Regions from separate parts of the Streptomyces sp. NPDC049541 genome, predicted to be linked through region 2. Evidence: riboswitches for the same ligand, from Rfam matches in the RefSeq annotation. Region 2 holds a riboswitch; each other region holds the start of a gene.
The links. Region 2 has a riboswitch for cyclic di-AMP ahead of ACIBW9_RS23025 (transglycosylase family protein). Riboswitches for the same ligand answer to the same signal wherever they lie in the genome.
Positions count from the first base shown of each region.

Region 1 (5,331 bases), on a different contig from region 2:
CGTCCACGACGGTCTCGTCGGCGCCCGACATCATCGCCCCGAAGCGGCACGACACGGCCACCAGCGAGCCCGTCTTGCCGCCGAGCACGTCCAGGTAGTGGTCGACCGGGTCCCGTCCGTCCTGCGGCCCCGCCGTCTCCAGGATCTGCCCGGTGACCAAGCGCTCGAACGCCTCGGCCTGCACCCGGACCGCCTCGGGTCCGAGGTCGGCGAGGATGTGCGAGGCGCGCGCGAACAGGAAGTCGCCGGTGAGGACCGCCACCGAGTTGCCCCAGCGGGTGTTGGCGCTGTCGACGCCGCGCCGCACGGCGGCCTCGTCCATCACGTCGTCGTGGTACAGCGTCGCCAGATGGGTCAGCTCCACCACCACGGCCGACGGCACGACCCCCGGCGCATACGGGTCGCCGAACTGGGCGGCGAGCATCACGAGCAGCGGGCGGAACCGCTTCCCGCCCGCCCGCACCAGATGCTGGGCGGCCTCCGTGATGAAGGGCACCTCACTCTTGGTGGCTTCGAGCAAACCTTCCTCGACGGCCGCCAATCCGGCCTGGACATCGGCTTCCAGAGCCTGGTCCCGCACGCTCAGCCCGAACGGCCCGACGACGGTCACGAGGGGTCTCCTGTCTGCTGGTGTCTACTGGCGGTTACACGGTTTGTCGATAGGTCGCTGACATCACTCAAGTCAGCGTATCCGGTCACCTTTCGATCACCGATGCCGCCCACCCGTCCAGCCCGGGCGGTATCGGATCACGACCGGTATGTTTTTGATCAAGAGATAAGAACGGATATCTATCGACTTGTCTATCGGGGTGTCGGCCGGCGCGCCTCTCGGCGTGTACCCCGGCGCGTCCGTACGAGTCGGAACGCCCGATCGCCCCTCCCTCACGAAACGACTCACGAGGACCTCCGGATCCCGGTGCGGGGCGCTCGACGGGCGACCGTCATGACAACGACGCGCACCACACGCCAGGTTCCGCTTTCGCCCCCCAATGAGGCGATGGGCGGCTGGTTGACCACGAGTTGGGGCCATTGCCCCATTTGCCGTTCTTGCGGATGCCGGTGACTTGACTCACACGGCAGTGCCGGCCGACGAGCGCCGCGCTCACTCCGGTTCCCCTCCTTCGTACGCGAGTTGAAGCTTGGCAACCGCAAAGGATCAAGTCCCCCATAAGCCTCAGACCAAGGTCAACAGGTGTGATCTGTGAAGCTGACACTTGTTCCCGCCATGTGCTCTCGCATACGTTCCCGGCCTGTCGGGTGGACGCCGAATCCTGCCGCCACCCGGGCACGACCATCGACCGACTCACTCGCACGGCAGGAGCGGGGGAACCAGGTAGGCCGCCGGACCGGGCATCGTCCCGGGCCGGCTAGGGGTGAAGTCGCGTTGCCGTACGGCTGCGCGGCCGGGCATCTCCCCGCCCGAACCCGACAGCTCACCTCGCAGGCGACGGAGAGGATCCCGCCATGCCTGCAACAGGTCAGCACCGCCGCCCCAGAAGCAACCGCCTCGCCCGCAAGCTCGCCGTCACCGGTACGGGCGCCGCCGTTCTCGCCCTCCCGCTCATCGGGGCCAACAGCGCGTCCGCGGCCACCCCGACCGTCGCCAACGTGAAGTCGATGGGCTACGCCGACAACCTCGACGGCTGGATCCGGGGCGCCCTCCAGGTCATGAAGCAGAACGGGATTCCCGGGACGTACAACGGCATCTACCGCAACATCATCCGCGAGTCCTCGGGCGACCCGGCCGCCATCAACAACTGGGACTCGAACGCGCTCGCAGGCACCCCGTCCAAGGGACTGCTGCAGGTCATCGACCCGACGTTCCTCGCCTACCACGTGCCCGGCACGGCGATGAACCCCTTCGACCCGATCGCGAACATCACGGCCGCCTGCAACTACGCCGCCGCGCGGTACGGGTCGATCGACAACGTCTTCGGTGCCTACTGAGCCCTCCGTCGGAGGTGCCGCGATGGGCCGTTCGTTGTCTGCTGCGCCGTCGTGGCTGGTCGCGCCGTTCCCCGCGCCCCTGAAGGGGCGCTGCCGGACCGTGGCGGACTTCGCCGAGGCCGCTCAGAGCTCCTCCAGCTCCCCGAGTTCACGGAGCACATCGAGCTCCCCGAACTCGAAGAACAGTCGCTCGAGGACGACGGCGATGCCGTCGTCCTCGTTCGACAGGGTGATCTCGTCGGCCACCGCCTTGAGTTCGGGGTGGGCGTTGGCCATGGCGACGCCGTGGGCGGCCCAGTCGAACATGGGGATGTCATTGGGCATGTCGCCGAAGGCGATGGTCTGCTCAGGACCGAGTCCCAGGTGCGCGGCGGCCAGTGCGAGGCCCGTCGCCTTGGTGATGCCGCATGGCTGGAGTTCGACGGTCCCCGGCCCCGACATGGTGACGGTGGCCAGCGAACCCACCACCGAGCGTGCCGTCGCCGCCAACTCGTCGTCGGACAGGGCGGGATGACGCAGCAGCACCTTGCTGATGGGTTCGCACCACAGGTCCTCGCGTCGGTCGACCCGGACCGCCGGCAGCGTCGGATGCGGCATCAGATAGCCCGGTTCGATGAGCGTGAGTCCCTCCACACCGTCCTGGTCGACAGCCGCGTACACCTGGCCCACCTCTGCCTCGATCTTGCCGAGGGCGGTCTCGGCCAACTCCCGGTCCAGGGTGACGGACCACAGCAGACGGTCCGCGCCCACGTCGTACACCTGCGCGCCCTGCCCGCACACCGCGAGCCCCCCGCTGCCCAGTTGCTCGAAGAGCGGCCGCACCCTGGGGGCCGGCCGGCCCGTCACGACCAGGTGCCGGGCACCGGCCCCGGCGACCCGTGCGAGAGCGGCGAGGGACCGGTCGGACAGCGTGTCGTCGCCTCGGAGCAGCGTGCCGTCCAGGTCGGTGGCGATGAGTGCATATGCGGTGGGTGCGGCCATGATCAGAGAATACGGACAGGACGCCCCACCTACTCATCGCGAACCGGAGGACGGCTGATTGCCCCGCCGTCCCCCGCTCAACTCCCCTATCCTTGTTGGCTCTTCCTCGTCAGGCAGGGGCCCGCGGCCGCTGCCTAACCGTGCACTGCCGCCAGGTGTTTGGCCAGCCTCGGAGAGGCGAACTCGGTGCCGCACACGAAGCGCATCACCGGGCCGTACGACGCCGCGGCCGGCAGGCCGGTGAAGTACAGGCCGGGGACCGAGGAGACGTATCCCGCACCCAGTTTGGGCGTGCCGCGGCTCACCGCGAGACGGGTGCGCAGTTCGTGGCCGAGGAAGTCCATGGCCGCGATGTCCACCCGGTATCCGGTGGCCGCGATGACATGGTCCGCGGACATGTCCAGGATGCGGCCCGCGTGGGTGCGGACCGTCAGCTTGGGGCTGCCGTCGGCCGCGTCCGCCCGCACGATCCGGTCGACCTCGCTGACCTGCACCTTCCCCTCGAAGCGGTCGCGCAGCCACCACGCGCCGAGCGGACCGAGGACGCGCCGCACCAGGTAGTGGCGGGCCTCCGCCGGCAGATAGCGGTACGGGTGCGGGTAGTAGCTGAGGGCCCACAGGGACCAGGCGCGGCCGAAGGGCGACTCGGGGCGCAGCCTCGGCTGCTTCCACGGTGGTGCGCCGAAGGCGACCCTGCCACGACCGCGGGAGACCACCCGCACCTGTGCGCCCGCCTCAGCGGCCAGTGCCGCCGTCTCCAGCGCGGACTGCCCTGCGCCGATCACGATCAGTTCCTTGCCGGCGTAGCGCGTGAGGTCGTGCTGCTGGGAGCTGTGGGAGACCGGGCCCGTGGGGGTGGGTCCGTCCGCCGCGGCGGTGGCCAGTTCGGCCGGCAGGTGGGCGAGGCCGGACAGACCGGTCGCCACGACGACCGCGCGGGCGGTGAACAACTCACCGGAGTCCAGCTTCAGTTCGAAGCCACCACCCTTGCGCCGGTCCACCGACACCACCCGCACCCGCTCCAGTTCGGGCACCAGCTTCTGCTGGAACCACTCGCCGTAGGCGATGAAGGTCTCGACGGGGATGATGTCCTCGTCCGTCACCAGCCGCCTGATGCCGGCGGCATCGCAGTAGTCGGCGAGTGTGTGGCCCTGCTGCGGCGCGTCCAGACTGGAGGCGACAGGGGTCGACTTGAGGAGCATTCCGACGGGCATGTGGTCGCGCCAGCTGACCATGGGCTCGCCGAAGACGCGGACCGGCAGTCCGCGGGCTCGGAGATGGGCGGCGGTCGACAGGCCGAAGGGCCCGGCGCCGATGACTGCAACCGGTTGAATCACGAAGTCCCTCCCCAGGACGCTCACTTCGTCACTTCGTGTGATTCGTCTCGGGCCGCTGACCGGTCGGCTAGCCGCCCGAACTGGTGGTGCTGCCACGGCGGTTGGTCCGCCACAGCTGGTACAGGTGCTTCGCGCCCGGCCGCACGAAGCGCGCGAGCATCGTCAGGAACGGCAGCGGGTCGTCACCCGCGAGCCAGGCCAGCTCCGTCCCGCTCGCGCGCGCCGGGGCGTGCGGCGTCGTATAGCCGCTGCGGCGGTAGGCGAGCAGGGCGGGCAGGTCGATGTTCTCCACGATGTACCGGTGGCCGGCCCGCTGTTCCCCCTCCGGGACGGAGCGGCCGGTCAGGTCCAGATGCATGGCGCGGACGACGTCCACCCCCGACTCGTTCTCGAAGAGCCGGAACTGGGCGCCCATGCGGGGGTTGAAGTCGAGGAGTTTGTACTGTCCGTCGCGCCGGTCGAAGCGCAGGTCGAGGTCGATGATGCCGGTGAAGCCGATCTGTTTGATGAAACGCGCGGCGATGTCCGCGAGTTCCGGGTTGTCGACCACGTACGCGTTCGCCGTCATGCCCGCGTGCGGCGGCCAGGAGCGCACCTTCACGCCCGTGAACATCGCGAGCGGCGTCGAGTCCCGGTCGAAGTAGGCGTGCACGATCCAGTCCTCGGCGTCCTCCCTCGGCAGGTACTCCTGGAGGATCACCCCGGGGCACTCGCCCCAGTCCCGGGCGAGGCGGAGCAGGCCCTCGGGGGTGGCGATCCGCGTGGTGCCGTTCACCGCCGGCCGTTTGCGCCGTACGAACGCCTCACGGTTCTTGGCGACCACCGGGAAGCGGGCCTTCTCGGCGAACGTGACGATGTCGTCGTACGACTGCGGGAAGGCGGCCGTGGGGCTCGGGATGCCGTGTTCCACGCACAGTTCGTGCAGGCCCTGCTTGCTCGCGAGACGGCGGGGCAGGGCGGGCTCGACCCGCGGGAACAGGAAACGGCCGGCGAGCGCGTCCTGGTTCTCTGCGATCAGGACGGCTGCCTCCTCGTCGGTGGGGACCAGGACGGTGGGGCGGCCGAT
Region 1 is NZ_JBITLY010000016.1:154,253-159,583, reverse strand. Features, by position in the region: gene ACIBW9_RS39050 (polyprenyl synthetase family protein) at 1-610, opposite strand, end outside; cyclic di-AMP (ydaO/yuaA leader) riboswitch at 1,287-1,460, shown strand; gene ACIBW9_RS39045 (transglycosylase SLT domain-containing protein) at 1,465-1,947, shown strand; gene ACIBW9_RS39040 (HAD family hydrolase) at 2,071-2,928, opposite strand; gene ACIBW9_RS39035 (FAD-dependent oxidoreductase) at 3,063-4,265, opposite strand; gene ACIBW9_RS39030 (ATP-grasp domain-containing protein) at 4,333-5,331, opposite strand, start outside.
Region 1: linked by a shared signal. The riboswitch ahead of ACIBW9_RS39045 (transglycosylase SLT domain-containing protein) and the one ahead of ACIBW9_RS23025 (transglycosylase family protein) in region 2 are both predicted to bind cyclic di-AMP.

Region 2 (5,331 bases):
CGCCGAGGCCGGTGGACAGGCCCTTGGTCTTCAGCACCTTCTTGAGGGTGTGGTAGACCTCGGCGCCCCAGCGCAGGGCCTCGGAGAAGGACTCCGCGCCGATCGGGGCGATCATGAACTCCTGGATGTCCACGTTGGAGTCGGCGTGCGAGCCGCCGTTCAGGATGTTCATCATCGGCACCGGCAGCAGGTGCGCGTTCGGGCCGCCCAGGTAGCGGAAGAGCGGCAGGTCGCTGGCCTCGGAGGCGGCGTGGGCGACGGCGAGGGAGACGCCGAGGATGGCGTTGGCGCCGAGGGAGCCCTTGTTGTCGGTGGCGTCCAGGTCGAACATGGCCTGGTCGATCAGGCGCTGCTCGGTGGCGTCGTAGCCGACCAGCTCGGGGCCGATCTGCTCGATGACGGCGAGGACGGCCTTCTCGACACCCTTGCCCTGGTAGCGGTTGGGGTCACCGTCGCGGAGCTCGATGGCCTCGAAGGCGCCCGTGGAGGCGCCGGACGGGACGGCGGCACGACCCGTGCTGCCGTCGTCGAGGCCGACCTCGACCTCGACCGTGGGGTTGCCTCGGGAGTCCAGGATTTCCCGGGCTACGACGACGTCGATGGACGGCACGAGCATCTCCTTCTTGGATGTGACACGGCTACGGCAGTAGCGCGGTGGCTCTGCGGGACGAGCCTAACCGCCCAAGGCCGATCGGCCACGTTGCCGACCACCTCTTGGGCAGAACCGAGAGTAAATTGTTTCCGAACGGAACAAAGAGGGGGAGCAAAAAGAACCCCGCTCCGGTGCGTACGGGGGAACACGCACCGGAGCGGGGAGACCGCGAGGCTGTCACTTGAGGTGCAGCTGCTGACCCGGGTAGATGAGGTTGGCGTCCTCGATGATGTCCTTGTTCAGCTTGAACAGCTTCTGCCAGCCGCCCTTGACGCCGTGCTTCTCGGCGATCGAGCTGAGGGTGTCGCCCTTGACGACCTTGTACTCGCCGTCGCCCTTCTTGACCTTCTTGCCGGTCGGGGTGGTGACGGTCTTGGTGCTCTTGGTGCTCTCGGTCTTCGCGGCCGGGCGCTCGGCGGAGCGGGAGGCGGCCTGGGAGTCGCTGGAGCGGTTGGTGTTCGCGCTGGGGGCGCTGCCGTTGTAGGCGGCACCGGACAGGCCCGTGCCGCAGACCGGCCAGGCACCCTTGCCCTGGGAGGCGAGGACCTTCTCGGCGACGGCTATCTGCTGCGCCTTGGAGGCCTGGTTGGCCTGCGGGGCGTAGGCGGTGCCGCCGTACGCGGCCCAGGTGGAGGCGGAGAACTGCAGGCCGCCGTAGTAGCCGTTCCCGGTGTTGATGGACCAGTTGCCGCCGGACTCGCACTGGGCGACCTTGTCCCACTCGGAGGCGGTGGCGGCGGAGGCGTTGCCGGCCGCCATCAGCGGAGCGGCGATGGCGACGCCGGTGACGCCGGCCAGCGCGGCGACGCGGGTGGCCTTGGACGGACGGCGGTGCTTGCCCTTGCCGGAAAACAGCATGGTTCGATCCCCTCACCGACGCCTGCGAGGTGAGCTGTCGGGTTCGGGCCGGTTGAGTTGCCCGGCCGTGCTCTCGCTCTCACGAGACACGGCTACACCCCTAGCCGCCCGTCAACTGCCCGGGTCGGCACCTACCTTGGGTCCCCCGCTCCTGCCTACGGCGCTTTACGCGACGACTGTTCCCGTACGGCCGCTGGCAGGATTCGGCGTTGCGGCAGCCGGGGCTCGTGTTGACGAGCGGTGACGACGGTAGACACGCGATCCGTCGAATTTCAAAGACGATCAGGGCTTCTGAGACTCATCCCACACTTTCGCCAAACCGGACATTCAGTGGCGAAGTATGACGTGAACTCCCGTTGTTTTTCGCCCTATTCGGCACCGAGTTTCAGGGTCTGACCGGCGAAGATGTGATTCGGGTCGACACCGATGGCGTTCTTGTTCGCGGCATAGAGCGCACGCCACCCGCCGTCCAGGCCAAGGGAGTCGGCGATGGAGGCGAGAGTGTCACCGGCGTGGACGGTGTACGTGTCGCGCGTGCCGCCGTCGGTCTTGGTCTTGTCGGCGGTCTCACCGGCCGTCTCGTCGGCGCTGGCGCCACGGTGGCGGCCGGTGCCGGTCGTGCCGGTGTCGACGAGGGTCCAAGTGGACGCCGGGGGCTCGAGATTGTCCGAGTCGTCCACCTTCGCCTTGCCTGTCGACGAGCTGTCGGCGCCCTGTGGGTCGGCCGTGGCCTTTTTGGACGGAGAGGTGGACGGCGAGGCGGATGTGCCGGATTCGGTGGAGTTGTCCGTCGCGCTCGCGGAAGTCGAAGGGGAGGCACTGGAGGACGAGCCGGAGGACGAATCCGACGAAGAAGACCCGTCGGAAGCGCTGCCCGAGGAGTTGGACAGCCCCAGCGAGTCGGACGCCCCGGAGGAATCGGACGAACCGGAACCGCCGCCCAGCACGCCGGTGTCGATGGCGGCCGAACCCGAGTCCTTGGTGAGCCCGGAGGTCAGTCCGCACGTGTGGAAGGCGCCGACACCCTGGTCGTCCAGGAGCTTCTCGGCGACGGCTATCTGCTGGTTGCGGCTGGCGAGGTCGGCCCGGGGGGCGTAGTCGAGGCCGCCGTACTTCTCCCAGTTCTCCTGGGTCAACTTGAGCCCGCCGTAGAACCCGTTGCCGCTGTTCTCGCTCCAGGAACCGCCCGTCTCGCACTGCGCCACCTTGTCCCACGTGGTGCCGTCGGCGGCGCTCGCGCCGCCCGCGGCGAAGAGCGGGATCGCGATGGCGGAGCCGGTCACTCCGGCCGCGACGAGGATGGCCGGAGCCTGACGGGGGCGACGGTGTCGACCGTTCCCGGAGAGCATGCGGAGGCCTTTCGCGAGACAGCAATGACCGCGCGGCGCATGACACCGACAGGCGTTCGATACCGCCGCGCTGGTCCGTGAACGTAGCCGGTGCCGATCACTTGTCACAAGTTAATGCCGCGTAGATCACGTGAAGATCACAGACTTGAACGCGTGTCATCTTCGACCCGTTCGCCGCGGCGGCGCATCCACCTGCACGCTCCCGATACGGTCGTCCTGTGAACGTCCCCAACACCGCTCCCGAACTCTTCACCTGGGAATTCGCCAGTGACCCGTATCCGGCCTACGCCTGGCTGCGCGAGCACTCCCCCGTCCACTGGACGACACTTCCCAGCGGGGTCGAGGCCTGGTTGGTGACCCGCTATGCCGACGCACGTCAGGCGCTCGCGGACGGGCGGCTCTCGAAGAACCCCGAGCATCACGCCGAGGACGCGCAGGGCAAGAGCAGGACCGGTATTCCGGGTGAGCGCAGCGCCAATCTGATGACGCATCTGCTCAATATCGACCCGCCGGACCACACCCGGCTGCGCCGCCTCGTCTCCAAGGCGTTCACCCCGCGCCGGGTGGCCGAATTCGCGCCGCGGGTGCAGGAGTTGACGGACGATCTCATCGACCGTTTCGCACCGCACGGGCAGGCGGATCTCATCCACGACTTCGCGTTCCCCCTCCCCATCTACGCGATCTGCGATCTGCTCGGTGTCCCGCGCGAGGACCAGGACGACTTCCGTGACTGGGCGGGGATGATGATCCGGCACGGCGGCGGTCCGCGCGGCGGTGTCGCCCGCTCGGTGAAGAAGATCCGCGGCTATCTCGCCGAACTCATCCACCGCAAGCGCAGCGACCTCGGCGAGGACCTCATCTCGGGCCTCATCCGCGCCTCCGACCACGGCGAGCACCTCACCGAGAACGAGGCCGCCGCGATGTGCTTCGTGCTGCTCTTCGCCGGCTTCGAGACCACCATCAACCTGATCGGCAACGGCACCTATGCGTTGTTGCGCAATCCCGCGCAGCGGCAGCGGCTCCAGGAGTCGATCGGGCGCGGTGAGAGCGCACTGCTCGACACCGGTATAGAGGAGCTGCTCCGCTACGACGGTCCGGTGGAACTCGCCACCTGGCGCTTCGCCACCGAGCCGCTGACCGTCGGCGGGCAGCGCATCGCCACCGGCGACCCCGTCCTGGTCGTCCTGGCCGCGGCGGACCGCGACCCGGCCCGCTTCTGCGAGCCCGACACGCTCGATCTCTCCCGCCGGGACAACCAGCACCTCGGATACGGCCACGGCATCCACTACTGTCTGGGCGCCCCCCTGGCCCGGCTCGAAGGCCGCACCGCCCTTAAGACCCTGCTGCGCCGCCTGCCGGACCTGGAGCTGGCCGCCGACCCCGCCGAGCTGCGCTGGCGGGGCGGGCTCATCATGCGCGGGCTACGAGACCTGCCCGTGCGCTTCACCGCCGCCTGACCGGCTCCGGCCCTCCGTCTCCTTGATCGCGTCCCGGTAGGCCCGGGCGGCCGCCCGCAGCGCGGCCTCCGGGTCCACGCCCTCCGCCTCCGCGCGCACCGCCAGCGCGAGCAACTCGTAACCGACGCCCTCCGCTCGGGGCAACGGAACCTCCAGGCCGGCCGTCCGCACCCGCGAGGCCAGCTTCGCCGCGAGGGCCAGGCCCGGCTGGCCCAGTGGTATGCCCTCCGTCACCGAGGTGCGCTGCTTCTCGACCGCCTTGGTGCGCAGCCAGTGCTCCTTGACCTCCTCGGGCGTGGTGGCGGTCTCGTCACCGAAGACATGCGGGTGGCGGTGGATGAGCTTGGTGACGATGCCGGCGGCCACGTCGTCGACGGAGAACGGGGCGTCCGGGTCCTCCTCGGCGATCCGGGCGTGGAAGACCACCTGGAGCAGGACGTCGCCCAGCTCCTCGCGCAGCTCGTCGCGGTCGCCCTCCTCGATCGCCTCGACGAGTTCGTACGCCTCCTCGATGCCGTACTTCGCCAGGCCCTTGTGGGTCTGCAGGGACGACCACGGGCACTCGGCGCGGATGCGGTCCATGACCTGGACGAGGTCCAGGAGGCGGGCGCCGGGGAGGTCGTAGGAGGCGGGGAGCAGCTCCAGCTCCGGCATCTGTATCCGTCCGGAGCCGGCGAGGCGGGCCAGTCCGTCGGTGAGGGCCGGCTCGCCCTCGCCGGTCGCGACCACCACGACCGTACGGCCGCCGGCGCACGCGTCGACCAGCTCCTCGGCGGTGGGGGCGGTCTCCTCGACCCGTATGCCCGCCTCCCGCAGATACGGCAGCTGCGGGTGGGCGCCGTCCGAGCACAGCACGCGGTCGGCGGCGTGCAGCGCCTGCCAGGCGGGCCAGGACAGCAGTCCGGGCGCGACGCGGTGGCTGGTGGTGAGCAGGACGATGCGGCCCAGGGCCTGTTCCGAGCTGGTTGCGTTCACGATCCGAACGTAACGCACGCCGCCGACAGGCCCGGAAGTC
Region 2 is NZ_JBITLY010000006.1:103,090-108,420, forward strand. Features, by position in the region: gene eno (phosphopyruvate hydratase) at 1-616, opposite strand, end outside; gene ACIBW9_RS23025 (transglycosylase family protein) at 830-1,510, opposite strand; cyclic di-AMP (ydaO/yuaA leader) riboswitch at 1,515-1,683, opposite strand; gene ACIBW9_RS23030 (transglycosylase family protein) at 1,879-2,859, opposite strand; gene ACIBW9_RS23035 (cytochrome P450) at 3,078-4,316, shown strand; gene ACIBW9_RS23040 (nucleoside triphosphate pyrophosphohydrolase) at 4,281-5,291, opposite strand.

Region 3 (5,331 bases), on a different contig from region 2:
GACGATGGATCCGTACTCCAAGCTGCTGGAGGAGCGGATCGTCTTTCTCGGGACGCCGATCGACGACACCTCGGCGAACGATGTGATGGCCCAGTTCATGCACCTCGAGTACCAGGCCCCGGACCAGGACATCTCGCTCTACATCAACTCCCCCGGCGGCTCGTTCACCGCGATGTCGGCGATCTACGACACCATGCAGTACGTCGGCTGCGACGTGGAGACGATCTGCCTGGGGCAGGCCGGCTCGTCCGCCGCGGTGCTGCTCGGGGCGGGCACGCCGGGCAAGCGGTTCGCGCTGCCGGGCGCGCGCGTGGTGATCCATCAGCCGCTCCTGGCCGAGCCCGTCGAGGGGCAGGCCGGCGATCTGGCCATCCAGGCCGCTGAGTTGGGCCGGATGCGATCCCGGCTGGAGGAGATGCTCGTACGGCACACGGGACGCAGCCCGGAGCAAGTCGCGGCGGACATCGAGCGGGACAAGATCCTGAGCGCCCAAGAAGCCGTGGAATACGGCCTGGTGGACCGGATCATCCCCAGCCGCAAGGCCACCCTCGCCCCGCCCACCGGGCGGTGAGCGGCCGGTGCTCCCACCCGAACTTCCACCGCTGCCCGCCCTCACCCGCGCCGAGGGCGAGTTGATCGACCGTTACCTCGACGTGGTCGACCTGCTCGGCCGCATCAATCCGGCGCAGCACGGCGACACGTACCGCGGGCTGCGGGCCGCGCAGGCGCTGGTGAGCAAGGCGGCCCAGCTGCGCGACGCCCTGGCGCTGATGCACCAGCGGGGCGAGACGGAACTGCACGCCCCGACGCTGGGGCGCGCTCTGCGGGTGCTCGACGGGGAGCGGCGCACCGCCCGGGTCACGGTGCCGCCCGAGTCCGGCAGTTGACGCATGTACGGCCGGTCCGGACCTTCCGTTCTGTCGGCGGAGCGTCCGGACCGGAGGTCAAACGGACCAAAAGAGGTACCCCCATTCGGCGTAGTCGCGGCTCCTTTTTCGCGACCGTCAGGGTTGCGCAAGGCGCCCGCCCCGAGACCGGCTTCTGGTGCTCCGGTGCTGGTCCGAGCCTCCCCGGGGGCCTCAACGCGCCCTCGAACACAGGGGTGTCCACCCGAACGGGTGAGTGGTGAGTAACGACACAAACCCCCGGTTCCATTGGGATTTTCGGACTTGTATGGGTGAAGATCCCTGTCTGACGACAAGCCCCCGCCGCAGCGGCGGGGCGATCCGGGCGGACGCCGAGTCCTGCCGCCGCCCGGATGACCGGTCGACAGGAGTGGATCGGCAGGAGTGGAGGACCCAAGCAAGACGGGTCGCCGGAACGGTCACGCCATGACCGGGTCGAGCAGCCCTTGGGGTGAAGCCGCGTCAGCGGCCGGGCAACTTCGCCAGCCCGAATCCGACAGGTCATCCTTCACAGGCGGCTGACGAAGGGTTGCGCATGACTGCGCTCAATCGTGTCCCGTCGCTGATGGTCCGGGCCGGTACGGCCTCGGCCCTCACCATCGCCGCAGTGGGCGGCTCCATCGTGGTCCCGGGTGTCGCCTCCGACGCCTCGGCAGCCACCATGGCGACGAAGGCACTCCAGATCGCGGCTTCCAAAAAGGGTTCCCCGTACAAGTGGGGCGCCTCGGGGCCGCGCCGGTTCGACTGCTCAGGGCTCACGCTGTACTCGTTCAAGAAGGCGGGCAAGACCCTGCCCCGTACGGCGGCCCAGCAGTACAACAAGACGAAGCACATCTCCGCGAAGAGCCGCAAGGCCGGAGACCTGGTGTTCTTCCACTCGGGCTCCAACGTCTACCACGTCGGCATCTACGCCGGGAAGGGGAAGATCTGGCACGCCCCGAAGACCGGGGACGTCGTCAAGCTGCAGAAGATCTGGACGTCCAGCGTGTGGTACGGCCGGGTCAGCTGACTCTCCCGCGGGGGCGACGGCAACCTGACACGCCGCCGCCCCCGCGGGGCATCAAGCGGCACCGGAGCGCTCCCGGGCGCAGTTGCCGGGCACGGTTGAGCGACTACGGCTCCTGCTGCCCCGCTGCCGTCACCGGCTGGGCCGGTACGGTCCACGGGAGTTCGATGGTGACCGTCTTGCCGCCCTCGCGCGTGGGGCGGACATGCAGTCGGCCACCGCATTCCGCAGCCAGCCAGCGGATGATCACCATCCCCCGGCCGTTGTCCTGCTGCACCGCGGCGGGCAGGCGCTTGGGGAAACGGGGATGGCTGTCGGTGACACCGATGCGGAGCTGCTCGTCACGGTGGAGTTCGATGTCCACCGTGAAGGTGGGTGACTGACCGAAGGTGTGCTGTACCGAGTTGGTGGCGAGTTCGGAGACGACGAGGCGGATGGTCTCGGCGGCCTCCGTGTCCGCCGGCAGTCCCCACTCGGCCAGCGTGGTGACCACGAAGCCGCGGGCCGCGGAGACCGAGGCGGGATCGCTCGGCAGAGTGACGGATGCTTCCAAATGGTCTGCCATGGCGAGGTCGTCCCTTTCCCACGGGACCGGAGTCCGACACGGAGCGGATGGTTCGAGTACGGTCCCGGACTGGTGCTTCGTCGCCAGACTGCCATTACCGCGCCCGTCACGGGTGGCGATCCACCAAGATATGCATATATCTGTCCCTCAAAGCGGTGAACTCTGCGACGGGAGACCGTATTTGGGTGGCACGGAAGGAGTAAGGAGAAGCGCATGCAACACGGTCCCGCGGTGCGCCGCCGGAAACTGGGCGCCGAACTGCGTGCGTTGCGCACGAGCGCGGGGCTCACCAGTGGTGAGGCCGCCCGGCTCGTGGGCTGGCACCAGTCGAAGGTGAGCCGGATCGAGACCGGCGCCAGCGGGGTGAAACCGGCCGATGTGCGGTTACTCCTGGACGCCTACGCCGTGGCGGACGGCCAACTCCGTGAATTGCTCCTGGTGTTGGCGGGCTCCGACGAGGGAGGCGGCCGGCATCACTGGTGGCACGCCTATCGCGGGGTACTGCCGCCGACCTACCGCGATTTCATCAGTCTGGAGTCCCAGGCGAGCGCGATGAGCACGCTGGAGACGTCCGTCGTGCCCGGCCTGCTCCAGACGCCCGCCTATGCACGTGCGGTGACCCGGGCGGCGGTCGGCGGGCTGGACGACGAACGGCTGGACGCCCTGGTCGAGGTGCGGCTGGCCAGGCAGGACGTACTGCGTTCGGATCCGCCGCTGGAGCTGAGCGCGGTACTGGACGAGGCGGTGCTGCGCCGGGAGATCGGCGGCCCCGACGTCATGAAGCAGCAGCTCGAGCGGCTCCTGGAGGCGGCGCGGCTGCCTCAAGTGCGGCTTCAGGTACTGCCGTTCGCTGCCGGGGCACATGTCGGCGTCACTGGACCTTTCGTAATCTTCTCATTTTCGAGCACTTCCGATCTGGACGTGGTTGTTCTCGACCACTTGACGAGTAGCCTCTACCTCGAACGGAAAGAAGACCTCCGGGCCTACACCGAGGCCTTCAACGCCCTTCAGATCCACGCCCTTTCGCCCGAGGACTCGTTGGATTACATCGCCGGGATAGGTGCCGGCGCGTAAGGAGGCACCATGTCAGCACTGCCTCGGAACGTACCTTCCAGTACCGATCTGCATGACGTGCAGTGGCTGCGCAGCAGCTACAGCACGGGTGCGAACAACTGCGTCGAGACGGCACGGCCGCTCTCCGGCCCCTGGGCCGGGCTGCTCGCCGTGCGCGACTCCAAGGACCCGGCCGGGCCCGCCCTGCTCCTCTCCCCCGAGAGCTGGACGGACTTCACGGCCGCATTCAGGTCCTGACCGTCCCGATCGGCCTGGTCAGTTCCGATCAGTTCCACATCGTGCGGCACACGGCCGTGTCACGCCGACTCATGGTCGCGTCTCGCCGATCACACGTACAGCGCGTTCGATCTGCGCCTCGGAGAGGTCCGCGCGGGCGGTCAGCCTGAGCCTTGAGACGCCGTCGGGCACGGAAGGAGGACGGAAGCAGCCCACGGCGAGGCCTGCCGTACGACAGTCGGCCGCCCACTGCACGGCCCCCTCCGGGGACGGAGCCCGCACGGAGACCACCGCGGCGTCCGGTCGTACCGCCTCGTGACCCGCGGCGGTCAGGCGTGCGTGCAGTTCGGCGGCGACGGCACGCGCGCGTGCCGCACGCTCCGGCTCGCGGCGCAGCAGTCGCAGTGCCGCCAGGGCCGCGCCCGCGGCGGCGGGCGCGAGGCCCGTGTCGAAGATGAAGGTGCGGGCCGCGTTGACGAGGTGGTCGATGACCCGGGCGGGGCCGAGGACGACTCCGCCCTGGCTGCCGAGCGACTTGGACAGCGTGGCGGTCACGACCACGTCGTCGGCGCCCGCGAGGCCCGCCGCGTACGGGGCGCCGCGGCCGCCGTCGCCGAGGACGCCGAGGCCGTGCGCGTCGTCGACCAGCAGTCCCGCGCCGCGCTCCCGGCAGACGGCGGCCAGCTCGGCCAGCGGGGCCGCGTCGCCGTCGACCGAGAAGACCGTGTCGGAGACGACGACGGCGGTCGCCGCACTGTCCTCGTGTGTCTGCAGCGCCTTGCGCACCGCCTCCGGGTCGGCGTGTCCGACGACCTGGGTGGTGCCCCGGGCCAGCCGGCAGCCGTCGATGAGGGAGGCGTGGTTGCCCGCGTCGGAGACGATCAGCGAACCGTGCGGGGCCAGCGCGGTGACCGCGGCGAGGTTGGCCGCGTAGCCGGAGGAGAAGACGAGTGCCGCCTCGAAGCCGCAGAAGTCGGCGAGCTCGTGCTCCAGCTCGGTGTGGAGTTCCGTCGTACCGGTGACCAGTCGAGAGCCGGTCGAGCCGCCGCCCCAGGTCCGCGCGGCCTCCGCCGCACCCTCGGCAATGGCCGGATGGTGGGTCAGGCCCAGGTAGTCGTTGCTCGCGAGGTCCAGCAGCGGGGAGTCGGCCGGCCGCGGGCGCAGGGTCCGTACGAGTCCGGCGCGGCGCCGCAGCCGCGCCTGTTCGTCGATCCAGCCGAACGCCATGACTCCTCCGGGGCTTTTGTAGGCAGTGGACAGACACTAGCCGGACCGGTCGCACCCCATGGTGTGGCAATACACACACGACGAAGTGTCCCTGTTGTTCATTCTCTCCTTGGCCGGGAGCGCTTCCGTAAGACAGGATCGGCTCTCATGGACCTGCTGAACACGCTGGTGGACAAGGGGCTTCGGCGCGAGCTGCCGACCCGCGAGGAAGCTCTGGCCGTCCTCGCCACTTCCGACGACGACGTGCTCGATGTGGTGGCCGCGGCCGGAAAGGTGCGCCGGCACTGGTTCGGCCGACGGGTGAAACTCAACTACCTCGTCAACCTGAAGTCCGGACT
Region 3 is NZ_JBITLY010000002.1:166,982-172,312, reverse strand. Features, by position in the region: gene ACIBW9_RS07985 (ATP-dependent Clp protease proteolytic subunit) at 1-571, shown strand, start outside; gene ACIBW9_RS07980 (hypothetical protein) at 579-887, shown strand; cyclic di-AMP (ydaO/yuaA leader) riboswitch at 1,226-1,437, shown strand; gene ACIBW9_RS07975 (C40 family peptidase) at 1,441-1,914, shown strand; gene ACIBW9_RS07970 (ATP-binding protein) at 2,018-2,476, opposite strand; gene ACIBW9_RS07965 (helix-turn-helix domain-containing protein) at 2,690-3,550, shown strand; gene ACIBW9_RS07960 (DUF397 domain-containing protein) at 3,560-3,787, shown strand; gene ACIBW9_RS07955 (8-amino-7-oxononanoate synthase) at 3,857-4,993, opposite strand; gene bioB (biotin synthase BioB) at 5,141-5,331, shown strand, end outside.
Region 3: linked by a shared signal. The riboswitch ahead of ACIBW9_RS07975 (C40 family peptidase) and the one ahead of ACIBW9_RS23025 (transglycosylase family protein) in region 2 are both predicted to bind cyclic di-AMP.

Region 4 (5,331 bases), on a different contig from region 2:
CAGCAGCAGGAAGGGCAGCGCCTGGACGGTGATGGCCAGACAGACCGTGCGCCAGGCCGCGACGGCGGGCCGGCTCAGCCACCCGACGCCGGTGAGCGAGAGGACCGCCACCGAGCCGGCTGCGATGAGGACGACGAGGGGCAGGGGGCGTCCGGTGACGCGGCGCCCCTGATGGCCGGCCGGCGCGACGAGCGCCGCTTCTTCCGCCACACCAACCAGTTCATCCGTTTTATTCATATTTACTCCGGATGTCGGATTCGTGGCGAAGATAAGCCAGGATCACTCCCCTCACGGTGCGCACACGCCGCCGCGGGCGGATGAATGAACGGGACCGGGAACATACTTGACCTTGCGGGGGGACTGCCCCGCGGTGCCCGATTCGAGAGGGGCGGCGTCCGGATGAGCGGCGGCGACACGGCACGGGGAAAGATCGAAGTGCGGCTCAAGTGGGACCCCAGCCTCTGGGACCGGCCGCCCCACCATCTGGACATCATGGCGACGACCTACTCGGCGGACGCCCCGCACGGACGGCCGGTGTACGTCGTGCACACCGAGAGCCGCTCGCCGGACGGCACCATCAACATGAGCCGTCACAGCGAGACCGGCCTGGGCCTCGGCTTCGTCGAGGTGATGGTCCTGGAGCTCGATCGCCTGGCGCCCTCCTTCACGCGGGTGGTCGTGGGTGTGGCGATCCATCAGAGCGGCGGCCCCAAGTTCTTCGGCGACATATCGAACACGGGTGTGCTGGTCGTCGACGGACACAGGGAGCTGCTCAAGGACGACTTCGGGCAGGTCGCCGACGCCACCGCGGCGACGGTCGCCGAGTTCACCCGGGATGCCTCCGGTGCCTGGGAGTTCCACCCGATGGTCCGCGGTTTCGACAGCGACCCGGCAGTGTTCACGGTGGAGATGGGCGGTGCCCGACAGCCCTGACCGGCATCCGACGCGTCGCGACCGCGCTCATCCGACCGCGACGTGATCGTCCGGACGCGGGCGCTCGGCCCCCGCCCCCGGCGTCTCCGGCCGGTGTACCGGAACGAGGGGCCGGGCGGGCGCCCGTCTGCGGCCGCGTTCGTGGAACAGGGCCAGGACGATCGCGGTGCCGACCGCTATCAGATGCTCACGGCCGGCCAGATTGGGGACGGCGATCGACTCCCACACCATCGACCCGCCGGTGAGGGCGAACACGATGGGAGCGCGCTGGACGATGGCGACGTAGGTGAAGAGGCCCACGACGGCCGCGGACGGGCCGGTGTCCAGCACCTGCCCGACCTCGCGCGGCAGTCCCAGGCCGCCCCAGCCCGGGCCGAGCGCGATCATCACCCGCACCATGAGGGTGCCGGCGAGGGTGGTCGCGTACGAGATGACGAGCGTTCTGGCCCGGCCGAGGATCAGTTCGGCGAGGGCGAACGCGAGGAACAGGCTCGTGATCCCCGCCCACACGGGCAGGTCCAGGGCCGGGACATAAAGTGACACCGGCGTCCGCAGCAGGGCCAGCCACAGAGGCAGGTCGCCCTTGACGCCGCCGAGCAGCCGCACCAGTACCGCACCGGCCGGCCGCTGCGCCAGCGCGTGGAAGAAGATGACACCGAAGGCGGCCAGGAACGCCAGGAACAGTGCGGGCAGCCCACGGCGTCTGAGTTGCCGCACCGGATCGACGACGATCCCCTGCCACTCGCCTCGCAGCGTGCGCACGACGAACGCCGCCACCCGCCACAGCGCGCCGCGCGGCCGCCGGTACTCACGGTCGACCGGATCGCCCCACAGTCCGTGGGCTCGCAGCCGATCCGCGGCGCCGCCCGCGCACCGCACCCCCTTGCGTAGCAAAACTCCCCCGCCTCCCGTCCATCGCCCCACCGGATGGTCGGAACGGGGCGAGGCCACCCCGTGGGAGGCTAGGCCCGGCGGCGGGGCTTCCTTCGCTTGGCGCCCTTGGAGACGTCGGATCCGGTCCTCGGGTTGCGCCCCGCCGACTTCCCAGCCGTTTTTCCGGTCACCTTCGCCGCGGCGGACTTGCGCCGGGCGCCGGTCGTGTCGCCCGCCCTGCCCTTCGTTTCCGGTGTCGCCGTCTTACGCCCGCGGGAGCTGTTGACCGTGCGCCCGCGGACGATTCCGATGAAATCCTCGACCAGGTCCGTGGTGGCCTCCTCGGGCCACGCCAGGGCGACGCTCGACTCGGGCCCGTCCACCAGCGGCCGGTATGTGAGGTCCTTGCGGTGGTACAGACGGGCCAGGGACTGGGGGACGACCAGGAGGCCGACGCCCGCAGCGACCAGTTCCACGGCGTCCTCGGTGGTGGCGGGGCGCTCGAAGGCGGGCTCTCCCGGCGGCCGGTCCCAGTCGAAGACGTCGTCGAGGGGGTGGAAGAGGACCTCGTCCGCGAGGTCCGCCACGGTCACCTCGTCCGCCGCCGTGATCACATGGTCCTTGGGGACGACGACGACCGTCGTCTCGGTGTAGAGGGGGATCGCGCTGAAGAACGTACGGTCGACCGGCAGCCGTACGAGCCCCGCGTCGGCCCCGCCGGCGCGCAGCACGTCGGATGCCTCGGCAGCCGGTACGGCGAGGAGGTTGAGCGGGATGTCGGGCAGGCGCTCGTTCCAGATCCGCACCCACTTGGCGGGCGTCGCTCCCGGGACGTACGCAAGCCGGAACGCCTGGGATTCTTCCGAGCCTGTCACCAGGCCAGGCTACCGGCCGTGGTCGGAGGGCTCGAACATGCTCGATACCCTGGACGGCATGAAGTCGCACCAGAGCACCCAGACGATGAAGCCCGCGACCGCGGCGAAGAAGCTGGGTGTGTACCTCGATGCCACCCCCGCCGAGTTCCGGGAGGGTGTCGTCTCACGAGCCGAGCTCGACCGGCTCCAGTCCGAGCCGCCCGAGTGGCTGCGCGAGCTGCGGGCGAACGGTCCGCACCCCCGTCCGGTGGTCGCGGCGAAGCTGGGCGTCTCCATCGCGGGTCTCGCCCGCGGCGGGATCACCGAGGCGCTCACCACCGAGCAGATCGAGGCCTTGAAGCAGGAACAGCCCGAGTGGCTGCAGAAGGAGCGCGCCACCCAGGCCGAGGTCCGCAAGGAGACGGCGCGCATCAAGAAGCGCAACGCCGAGCGTGAGGCTCGCAGCGAGGGCCCGCGGGCCTGACGGGGACCGTTCGCGACGGACGGTTGCCGTCCGGATCCACTCCGTGCACAACGCACGGATCTGACGGCGCGTCACGACGAAGGTCACAAAAGCGTATCGGACATTCCGGCCTTCAACCTTCACACGAGCCGCACAAGTTGGCTAGCGTGGCTCCAGGCCGCACGAGTTCCTCCGGCGAACCCCGCCGGGACGCGCGGCCTCCGCCGAATCCGGTGCGCCCTCGTGGCAGCCGGAACCGGGGACCCAACCGAACGACGGGGTGAATCGGCCCAACTGCCCGCCAGGCAGGGGCCGTAGGGCATGCCTTCCGGAACCGACCGCCCGAACCCGACAGCTAACTCGGTAGGCGGAGTACGGAAGGAGTACGGCTCCCATGGCGCCGGATCGACCATCGCGCACCGGAGGCTTCGGCCTTCCCGGTATGCGCAATTCCGCTCTCGCGACCGCGGCCCTCACCTCGGTGGCCCTGTTCTCGCAGACCGCCGACGCCGCACCGACCACCGGTGACGAGGGCCCCAGCCGTGAAGCCGTCCGGGAGCGCGTGAGCAGCCTCTACGACCAGGCCGAGTCCGACACCGGGAACTACAACTTCACCCGGGCTCAGCTGCTGGGAGCGCGGCCGCCCGCCGCCCCGCCCCGCGAGCGCGGCCGCTCGGATCCGGCACTGGACTCGGTGTCCCGGCGGTGGTTCGACGGAGCGCGTGCCTCGCTGGGGCCGACGGTTCCCGCGGCGCTGCCGGCCGACCGCAGGCCGGCTCGCCAGGCCGAGCCCCGGCGCCCGGCGGACAGCCGCAGCACCGCCGTGGAGCCGGCGGCGACCGCCCGGCCCGTGGCCGAACTGCCCTCCGCGGAGTCCCGCCGTCCGGTCGCCGAGCTGACCGCCGGCCCCACGGCCACGCTCCCCGCCGTCCCGCAGCCCCGCCAGGAGGCCGCCCCCGCGCTGCCCGCGGCGGCCCCCGAGTCCAGGCAGACCTCCCTGCGCAAGTCCAAGGAGCGGAACCAGCGCAAGATCGCGGCGGCCAGCGAGCTGCTGTACCGGTACACCGCCCGGCAGACCTCCGCGCCACGCCCGGCCGTTGAGACCGTGCCGGCCCAGCTGCCCTGGCAGGACCAGGCTCAGCAGACCCGCCCGGCGGCCGAGGAGGCGTGGCGCATGCAGCCCTCCGTCCTCGACACGGGCCTGCCCCCGGCCGGGGACCGGCTCATGCAGCCCTCCGTCCTCGACACGGGCGTACCCGCGGTCGAGCCGTGGCGCATGCAGCCTTCCGCGCCGGACACGGGTGCACCCGCGACGCAGGAGTGGCGCACGCAGCCTTCCCTGCCGGACACCGGCGTACCCGCGGTGGAGGAATGGCGCGCCCAGCCGTCCATGCCCGACACCGGCATACCCCAGGCCGGGGGTTGGACCGTGCAGGCGTCCGTCCTCGACACGGGTGTGCCCGCCGCCGGTACGCCCACCGCCACCAAGGCCGACAGGGCCATCGACTTCGCCCGTGCACAGATCGGCAGGCCGTGTCTGTGGGGTGCGGTCGGGCCGGAGTCGTACGACAACGCCGGGCTCACCCAGGCCGCCTGGCGGGCCGCCGGGGTCACCCTGCCACGGACCACGTACGAGCAGGCGGGCGCCGGCACGGTGATTCCCCTGTCAGAGAGCCGCCCCGGCGACCTGATCTTCTTCAACGACAACTTCAGCCATGTCGGCCTCTGCACCGGCAACGGCTTGATGATTCACGCGCCTGGCCCGGGCGCCGTCATACGCGAGGACCCGGTCCACTACGCAGGCGAAGCCGCGGTGCGTATCGCCGTACGCCCTGCGTGAGATCAGGAACGCCGGCAGAGGCGTGACACCGACAGCGCGATGAACCACGGGGCCGCCGACGGAAGCCGGCGGCCCCGGCGCTCGTCGGGGATGCGCAGCCGCGACGACACCGGGTACTTGCGGCGGATCCACCCGGAGTACGAGCTCAGGCTGCCTCGGTGGTGAAGGATGGCCCCGTGAGCAACGAGAACATGCAGCGCCTGGCCGGGAAGGTCGTGGTCGTCACCGGGGCCGCCCGGGGCCAGGGGGCCGCCGAGGCGGAGGCGTTGATCCGGGCCGGCGCACGGGTGGTCGCCACCGACGTGCGGCCCGAGGGCGACGTACGCCGCCTGGACGTCAGCAGCGAGAGCGACTGGGCGGCGCTGGCC
Region 4 is NZ_JBITLY010000002.1:486,999-492,329, reverse strand. Features, by position in the region: gene ACIBW9_RS09360 (permease) at 1-237, opposite strand, end outside; gene ACIBW9_RS09355 (TerD family protein) at 400-933, shown strand; gene ACIBW9_RS09350 (hypothetical protein) at 961-1,719, opposite strand; gene ACIBW9_RS09345 (LysR family substrate-binding domain-containing protein) at 1,896-2,681, opposite strand; gene ACIBW9_RS09340 (DUF5997 family protein) at 2,740-3,144, shown strand; cyclic di-AMP (ydaO/yuaA leader) riboswitch at 3,336-3,509, shown strand; gene ACIBW9_RS09335 (NlpC/P60 family protein) at 3,566-4,963, shown strand; gene ACIBW9_RS09330 (SDR family NAD(P)-dependent oxidoreductase) at 5,155-5,331, shown strand, end outside.
Region 4: linked by a shared signal. The riboswitch ahead of ACIBW9_RS09335 (NlpC/P60 family protein) and the one ahead of ACIBW9_RS23025 (transglycosylase family protein) in region 2 are both predicted to bind cyclic di-AMP.